2 regions of the Nonomuraea sp. MTCD27 genome follow, and region 2 is predicted to be linked to the other one. Evidence: predicted binding sites of a transcription regulator. Region 2 holds the regulator's gene; the other holds the start of a gene.

Region 1 (4,291 bases), on a different contig from region 2:
CGGATGACCGGATTTGGGGGTTCAGCCAGGTGAGAGGGCCTTGCAGATGAGAACCGATGGTTTGTCGATAATCCTGGTCAGGATGATGACCGCCGAGTTGTCGCCCTTGAGCCGCAGGTCGGCGCGGAGGCGTTCGATGTCGATGGCGGAGCCGCGCTTTTTGATGGTGACATTGCCGATTTGTCGGTCACGGAGTGCGGCGCGAAGTCTTTTCAGGGAGAAAGGAAGAATGTCCTCTATTTCGTATCTTGTGGCCCACGGGGAGTCCACCGGGTCGTCGGCCGTGATGTAGGCGATCATCGGGTCGAGCAGCCTGCCGCCGACGAGCTCGGCCACCTCGCCGACGAGGTGGGCGCGGATGGCGGCGCCGTCGGGCTCGTAGACGTAGCGGCCGGCGGGGCCGACCGGGGCCTGGACTCCGGCGGCGGTCAAGGTGTGGCCGCCCGGCAGCAGGGTGGCCCGCCGGCCTCCGCCCTGGCCGGTCCAGAGGGTGGCCTCCTTGACCTCGCCCTTGTAGGAGATCCACTCGGCCTCGGCGCCCTCGGGGATGAACTCGTACGGGATGCCGGGGGCCACCTTGAGGCACGCCAGGGCGGCCCGGGAGATCAGGTCGAGCACCACGGGCCAGGGCGGGGAGTAGGCCATGGGGTCGAACGTGCGGCCCCTGCCCGTACGCCGGGCCGGATCGGCGAACAGCACGTCGTAGTCCTCGGGCCGCACCCCGGCCGCGTCCGCGACCGTCACCGTCACCCGCTCGCCCACGCCGAACGCCTCCGCGTTGGCCCTGGCCACGGCGACGGTCAGCGGGTCGGTGTCCACGGCGGTCACGGTGCAGCCGGCGCGGGCCAGCGCGAGGAGGTCGCCGCCGACGCCGCAGCAGGCGTCCAGGACGTGCGGCGCGCCCGCGGGGCGAAGGGCGAGCAGGCGGCGGGCGCGGTGCTCGGCGACCTCCGCCCGGGTGGACTGCTCCAGGCCGTGTGACGTGAAATACATTTTGCCGGCGTCTTGCCCGAACTTTGCCCTGGCCCGCTGCCTGAGCCCGGCCTGGGTGAGGGCGGCGGAGGTGAGCCCGGCGTCGTACGTCCTGCGCAGGGTGGTCGCGGCGGCGACCGGATCGGCGCCCACCAGCTCTCCGGCCTCCACGAGCGCCCGCCGGCCGCGCGGGGTGAGCAACTCGGCGAAGGCGTCCAGGTCCACGTCACCTGACGTTAGCGGCACCGGACACGTACCCGTCACGCAGGGGACGCGCGGGAGCTCTACCGTCTGATTACGGTCTGATCGCTCTCAGCAGACGCGTTCGTGTTGACTGTCAAGCCCCTCTTGCATATGTTTCCTGTTGGCACTCTCCCCTTGAGAGTGCCAACGTGCGACGAGGCAGGTCTGACACCCGCGACGGCAGGCCCAGCTGGTCGCCTCTTCTAGATCATTCAAATCTGAAGGGGAGGTCCGATCGTGACGACCGCCACCAAGGTTCCCGTTAAGCCGCTCGGCGACCGCATTGTGGTTCAGCCGCTTGAGGCCGAGCAGACCACCGCTTCCGGCCTGGTCATCCCTGACACCGCCAAGGAGAAGCCGCAGGAGGGCAAGGTTCTTGCGGTGGGCCCGGGCAACTGGGACGAGGACGGCGACAAGCGGATTCCGCTCGACGTCTCTGAGGGCGACATCGTCCTCTACAGCAAGTACGGCGGCACCGAGGTCAAGTACGGCGGCGAGGAGTACCTCGTGCTCTCCGCCCGCGATGTTCTCGCGATCATCGAGAAGTAGGCCGGATGTGTCGAGCCCCGGGCGCTCTTGAGGGCGGCCGGGGCTTTCGACGCTAGGAGAGGACATTCAGCAATGGCGAAGATCCTGGAGTTCGACGAGGACGCCCGCCGCGCGCTCGAGCGTGGCGTGAACGCCCTCGCGGACGCCGTGAAGGTAACCCTCGGCCCGCGTGGCCGCAACGTCGTCATCGACAAGAAGTTCGGTGCGCCGACGATCACGAACGACGGTGTGACCATCGCTCGTGAGATCGAGCTGGAGGAGCGCTACGAGAACCTCGGCGCCCAGCTCGCCAAGGAAGTTGCCACCAAGACCAACGACATCGCGGGCGACGGCACCACCACCGCGACCGTCCTGGCCCAGGCCATGGTCCGCGAGGGCCTGCGCAACGTGGCGGCCGGCGCCTCGCCGCTGTCGCTCAAGCGCGGCATCGACAAGGCGGCCAGGACGATCAGCGACAAGCTGCTCGCCAGCGCCCGGCCGGTCGAGGACAAGAAGGAGATCGCCAATGTCGCGACGATCTCCGCTCAGGACGCGCAGATCGGCGACCTGATCGCCGAGGCGTTCGACAAGGTGGGCAAGGACGGTGTCCTCACCGTCGAAGAGTCCAACGCCATGGGCATGGAGCTCGAGTTCACCGAGGGCATGCAGTTCGACAAGGGCTACCTGTCGGCCTACATGGTGACCGACCCCGAGCGGATGGAGTCCGTCCTCGAGGACGCCTACATCCTGCTCACCCAGGGCAAGATCTCCTCCATCGCGGACTTCCTGCCGCTGCTGGAGAAGATCGCCCAGACGAAGAAGCCGCTCCTCGTGGTCGCCGAGGACGTCGAGGGCGAGGCCCTGGCCGTCCTGGTCACCAACAAGATCCGCGGCACCTTCACCTCCGTGGCCGTCAAGGCCCCGGGCTTCGGTGACCGCCGCAAGGCGATGCTGCAGGACATGGCCATCCTCACCGGCGGCCAGGTCGTCAGCGAGGAGGTCGGCCTCAAGCTGGAGCACGTCGGTCTCGAGGTGCTCGGCACGGCCCGCCGCGTCGTCGTCACCAAGGACGCCACGACCATCGTCGACGGCGCCGGTGACGCGCAGGCCATCGAGGACCGCGTCAAGGAGATCAAGCTCGCCATCGAGCAGTCCGACTCCGACTGGGACCGCGAGAAGCTGCAGGAGCGCCTGGCCAAGCTCGCCGGCGGTGTGTGCGTGCTGCGTGTCGGCGCCGCCACCGAGGTGGAGCTGAAGGAGAAGAAGCACCGCCTCGAGGACGCGATCTCCGCGACGCGCGCCGCGATCGAGGAGGGCATCGTCTCCGGCGGTGGCTCCGCGCTCATCCACGTCTCCAAGGAGCTCGACGACCTCGGCCTGACGGGCGACGAGGCCACCGGTGTCGGCGTCGTGCGCCGCGCGCTGGTGGAGCCGGCCCGCTGGATCGCCGAGAACGCCGGTCTCGAGGGCTACGTGGTGACGCACAAGGTCGCCGAGCTGGAGGCGGGTCACGGCCTCAACGCCGCGACCGGCGAATACGGCAACCTGCTCGACCAGGGCGTCATCGACCCGGTGAAGGTCACGCGGTCGGCCGTGCAGAACGCGGCTTCGATCGCGGGCATGCTGCTCACCACCGAGGTGCTCGTGGTGGACAAGCCCGAGGAGGAGGCCCCGGCCGGCGGCCAGGGTCACGGTCACGGCCACGGCCACTGACCGGTTCTTCCGTACGCGTTCCGGGGGCCGTGAGGGGCCGTACGCTGGTCGCGGGCTCGATGTGGGGAGGCGGGGCGGGATGCGGTACGCGCGGGCGGTGGAGCGGCTGCGGATGCTCGCCGAGGAGTGCGAGCGGACCAGGCGCGTCCCGGCGGACGAGCCGTTCCTGCGGGCGGCGTACGTGTTCGGCGACCTGCTCGACGGGGCCGATCCCATCGACGCCGTCGAGGTCGTCCTCGTGCTGAACCTGCCGCCCGAGGAGGTGGCCTGGGAGACCCAGCCGCCCGGCACGGCCTGGCTGGTGGACTTCCTGCGCCTGGACAAGGGCGGGATCGCCTACTGGTGGCGGTCCCATCGGGATCCGGTGGCCAACCATCGCATCCGGGAGCCCGTACGGTTCTGGTCGCTCGAAGGGGTCGAGAAGGGGGTGCTCGAGGCGCTGCGGGAGCGGCGGTTCGAGTCGGTACGCGGCGCCGCCGGTGGTGGCGAGGGGCGGGTGGCCGAGGTCGAGGGGGAGCTGGGGACCGCTCTGGAGCACCTGCGGGCCGTGCACGAGGCGTACTGGGACCGGCGGTGGCGGCGGGAGCACCGGGGGCTGGGGCGGTATCCGGAGCATCATCTGTGGGAGGCGGTCCGGGGGTACCTGGATCTGCTCGACGCGCGTGACGAATCCGAGTGATCGCGCCGGTGGGTCTGCCGTCTGATGGTCGCTGCGGTGCCTACCTTGTTGCGATGGGTTCGCATTTGTACCCGGGGAGGTTGTGGGCGGGATGGGGGGAAGTGTGGGAAAAGGTGGATTATTGGAGTAAACCGGGTGCGGGCCATAAGCGTCGGC
Region 2 (4,291 bases):
GAAGTCGATCAGTTCCTCGACCCGGCCGAGCAGCTCCGGCTCCAGGTCCGTGTACTTCGAGACGGCGCCGAGAATGCGCCGCCATGCCTCCGCGGGCTCCATGCGCCAGCCGAGGGCGGCGATCACGCCCTCCTTCCACGGCACCCCGCGCGGCACGTCGGGCCAGGCGGGGATGCGCAGCACGGAGGGTTTGACCGCCTGCCAGATGTCGATGTAGGGGTGCCCCACCACCAGCACGTCCGGTGAGGTGATCTCGGCGGCGATCCTGCTCTCCTTGGAGCCGGGCACCAGGTGGTCCACCAGCACGCCCAGCCGGCGCCCCGGCTCGGGGCCGAACTCCGCCACGATGGCGGGCAGGTCGTCCACGCCTTCGAGATATTCGACCACGACCCCCTCGACCCGAAGGTCATGGCCCCAGATCTTCTCCACGAGGGCGGCGTCGTGCACGCCCTCCACGTAGATCCGGCTCTGCCTGGCCACCCTGGCCCGCAGCCCCTCCACGGCGATGGAGCCCGACGCGCTGCGCCTGGGGCCCGCGGGGGCCGCCGTGGGGCGGACCAGGGTCACGGCCTTGCCGTCCAGCAGGAAGGCGGCGGGTGCGAGGGGGAACAGGCGGCGCTTGCCGAACCGGTCTTCGAGCGTGACGGCCTCCTTGTCGCAGGCCACCACGGCGCCGCAGAAGCCGCTGTCCGCGTCCTCCACGACGAGGTCCGGCTCGGCGGGCACTTTCGGGATCTTGCCCTTGCCCGGCCGACGCCAATTTCCCGACAGAACATCGCCCTCGTACACACGGGGACCGTAGCAAATCACCCGCTGACCGCAAGGCGCTTACGCGCACCGCTGCGGCGTACGAGGACGGTGATGGTGCCGGCGATCGCGACGAGCAGACCCACGCCGGGGACGAGCACCAGCGCGGCCAGCCCGCCGGTGATCCCGCCCACGGCGGACAGGGCGTCGCGGCCCACGCCGTAGCGTACGGTGGCCTGCTCCTGGTTGGTGCAGGTGAGCTGGTAGTCGCCCTTGGCCGGGGCGTTGATCACGAGGAACTGCTCCCAGACGGCCCCGTTCACCGTGACCTTCTGGGTGCCCGCGGTCTTGGCCAGCCTGGCCTGCCCGGGCCCGCCGGTGATGGCGCAGTCGTAGGTGACCTGAGTGTCACTGGCGATGTACACGGCGGGCTTGTCGGCCGGGTCCACCGGGACGGTGACGCTTTCGCCCGACGCGAACGTCCGGGTCGGAGCCAGGTCCGCCACGCTGCTCACCACCCCGCCGGTGAACATGAGCACCCCCGCCACCGCGCACACCACGAACACGCCCCAGGCCGCCGCGAGCCACCACAGGCGGGGCTTTATCGCTTTGGAGTCGATTCGTGGCGGAAATTGGGGCTGTTGGCCGTATTGTCCGTACTGAGGTGGCGGGCCGAACTGGGTGGGCTGACCGTACTGCGGCAGCTGACCGTACTGCGGTGGCTGGCCGTACTGCGGTGGCTGGCCGAAAGGCGGCTGTCCGTAGGGCGGCTGGCCCTGTGGTGGCTGGCCGGGGCCGGGCTGAGAGCCGGGCTGGGGGCCGTAACCGGGCTGGGAGCCCGGTTGCGGGCCGTAGCCGGGCTGGGAGCCGGGCTGCGGGCCGTACTGAGGAGGTCGCGGCTGACCGTGGTAAGGACCCTGCCCGGGCGGGGGGCCGTACGACGGGGGCTGGGATTCGTCGGTCATATGGGCAAGTGTGAGGCCTGTCGCTTCCAGGAAGCTAGCAGCAGGATGGGACGCGGTGTTATCGCACCTTGTGGGCGAGAGCCGTACACTTGGCACTCGGGAACACAGAGTGCTAGACACCGCGTTCCTGATAAGGACAGAGGCAGGAGGTGAGCACGTGCTCGACGATCGGAAACTGGCGGTGCTCCGCGCCATTGTCGAAGACTACGTGTCCACCAACGAACCGGTGGGCTCCAAGGCACTCGCCGAGCGCCACAACCTGAAGGTCTCCCCGGCGACGGTCAGGAACGACATGGCCGCGCTGGAGGAGGAAGGCTACATCACCCAGCCCCACACCAGCGCGGGCCGTGTGCCGACGGACAAGGGCTACCGCCTGTTCGTCGACCGGCTGTCGCAGGTCAAGCCGTTGTCGGGGGCCGAGCGCAGGGCGATCGAGACGTTCCTCGCCGGCGCCGTCGACCTCGACGACGTGGTCACCCGCACGGTCCGGCTGCTCGCGCAGCTGACCAGGCAGGTGGCGGTGGTGCAATACCCGACGCTGACGCGTTCGACGGTCAGGCACGTCGAGCTGGTCCCGCTGAACGACCGGCGGGTCATGCTCGTGCTGATCACCAACACCGGCCGGGTCGAGCAGCGCGTGGTCGAGCTGCCCGAAGTGGTGGAGGACACCCGCATTGCGCATCTGCGGGCCGTGCTCAACGCCTGCCTCGACGGCTGCGGCCTGAGCACCGTCCCGGAGCTGGTCGCCGACCTGCCCGAGCGGCTGCCCGTCGAAGACCGGCCCGCCGTGGCCACGATCCTGTCCGTGCTGCTCGAGACGCTGGTGGAGCGGCACGACGAGAAGATCGTGTTCGCCGGCGCGGCCAACCTCGCCGGCGCCGACTTCACCGTCGGCCTGCGCGACGTGCTGGAGGCGCTGGAAGAGCAGGTGGTCCTGATGCGGCTGCTCGGCGAGACTTCATCAGACACGCCGTCCGCTCTCACCGTGCGCATCGGCTCAGAAAACCCCTACCTGCGCGGCACATCCGTCGTCGCGACCGGATACGGTTCTGGCGACAACCAACTTGCCCGGCTCGGCGTGCTGGGGCCGACCAGGATGGACTATCCCGTGACGATGGGCGCCGTACGCGCGGTGGCACGCTACGTCAGCCAGATCCTGGCTGCATCATAAGAGGTCGATAAGTGGCAAACAGCGACTACTACGCCACCCTCGGGGTGCGCCGTGACGCAAGTCAGGACGAGATCAAGAAGGCCTACCGCCGACTCGCCCGTGAGCTGCACCCCGACGTGAACCCCGATCCTGAGACCCAGGAGCGGTTCAAGGAGATCACGCAGGCTTACGAGGTGCTGTCCGATCCGAACAAGCGCCAGATGTACGACCTGGGTGGCGACCCCTTCGGCGGCGCGGCGGCGGGCGCGGGCGCCGGAGGCTTCGGAGCGGGCTTCCCCTTCAGCGACATCATGGACGCCTTCTTCGGCACGGCGGGCGGCGCCCGGGGGCCCCGCTCGCGCGCCCGCAGGGGCCGCAACGCCACCATCCGGGTGGAGCTCGACCTGCGCGAGACGGCGTTCGGCACCACCCGCGAGCTGGTCGTCGACACGGCCGTGCTGTGCGAGGTGTGCCACGGCGCGGGAGCCGCGGCGGGCACCCACCCCGACACCTGTGACATGTGCAACGGGCGCGGCGAGATCTCCCAGGTCACCCGGTCCTTCCTGGGCCAGGTCATGACCTCGCGGCCGTGCCCGCAGTGCGGTGGCTTCGGCACGATCATCCGCCACCCCTGCCAGGAGTGCTCCGGCGACGGCCGGGTGCGCACCCGCCGTACGATCAAGGTCCGCATCCCCGCGGGCGTGGAGGACGGCACCCACATCCAGCTCGCCGGCGAGGGCGAGGTCGGCCCCGGCGGCGGACCACCCGGAGACCTGTTCCTGGAGATCGTCGAGCGGGCCCACGAGATCTTCGAGCGGCGCGGCGACGACCTGCACTGCACCGTGCAGATCCCGATGACCGCCGCCGCCCTCGGCACCATCCTGGCGGTGGAGACGCTCGACGGCTCCGAGGAGGTCGACGTCCGCCCCGGCACGCAGTCCGGCCAGGTCATCACCATGTACGGGCGCGGTGTGCAGCGGCTCAACGAGTCCGGCAGGGGTGACCTGCTGATCCACGTCAACGTGGAGACGCCGACCCGGCTCGACACGGCCCAGGAAGAGCTCCTGCGCGAACTGTCCAGGCAGCGGGGTGAGGAGCGCCCGCCTGGCAAGTTCGCACCGGGACAGCAGGGTTTTTTCTCCCGCCTGCGTGACGCCTTCAACGGCCGGTGACGTGACCGCACCCGTGTTCCTGGCCCACCGGCTGGACGGGCCGGAGCTGACGCTCGACGGCCCCGAGGGGCGGCACGCGGCCTCCGTGCGCCGCCTGCGGGCCGGTGAGCGGGTCGATCTGACCGACGGGGCCGGCGGGGTGGCCGAATGCGTCGTCCGCGAGACGCTGAAGGACGCGCTCAGGCTCGACGTGCTGCGCCGCTACGACGTCGAGGCGCCCCGGCCCCGGATCGTGGTCGTCCAGGGGCTGCCCAAGG

What was found. Region 2 encodes HrcA, which represses chaperone genes, less so after heat shock. Its sites were predicted from a motif close to TTGGCACTCTCNNNNNGAGAGTGCCAA; they were not measured.
Region 1: a site for HrcA is predicted at 1,337-1,363, ahead of groES (co-chaperone GroES). Genes of this name have one in related genera too.

What each region holds. Positions count from the first base shown of each region.
Region 1 is NZ_JBGNUW010000022.1:55,491-59,781, forward strand. Features, by position in the region: gene ACBJ59_RS47360 (methyltransferase domain-containing protein) at 22-1,197, opposite strand; gene groES (co-chaperone GroES) at 1,450-1,764, shown strand; gene groL (chaperonin GroEL) at 1,837-3,456, shown strand; gene ACBJ59_RS47375 (hypothetical protein) at 3,536-4,135, shown strand.
Region 2 is NZ_JBGNUW010000006.1:514,559-518,849, reverse strand. Features, by position in the region: gene ACBJ59_RS21295 (DUF3097 domain-containing protein) at 1-789, opposite strand, end outside; gene ACBJ59_RS21290 (hypothetical protein) at 807-1,712, opposite strand; gene hrcA (heat-inducible transcriptional repressor HrcA) at 1,870-2,883, shown strand; gene dnaJ (molecular chaperone DnaJ) at 2,895-4,034, shown strand; gene ACBJ59_RS21275 (16S rRNA (uracil(1498)-N(3))-methyltransferase) at 4,036-4,291, shown strand, end outside.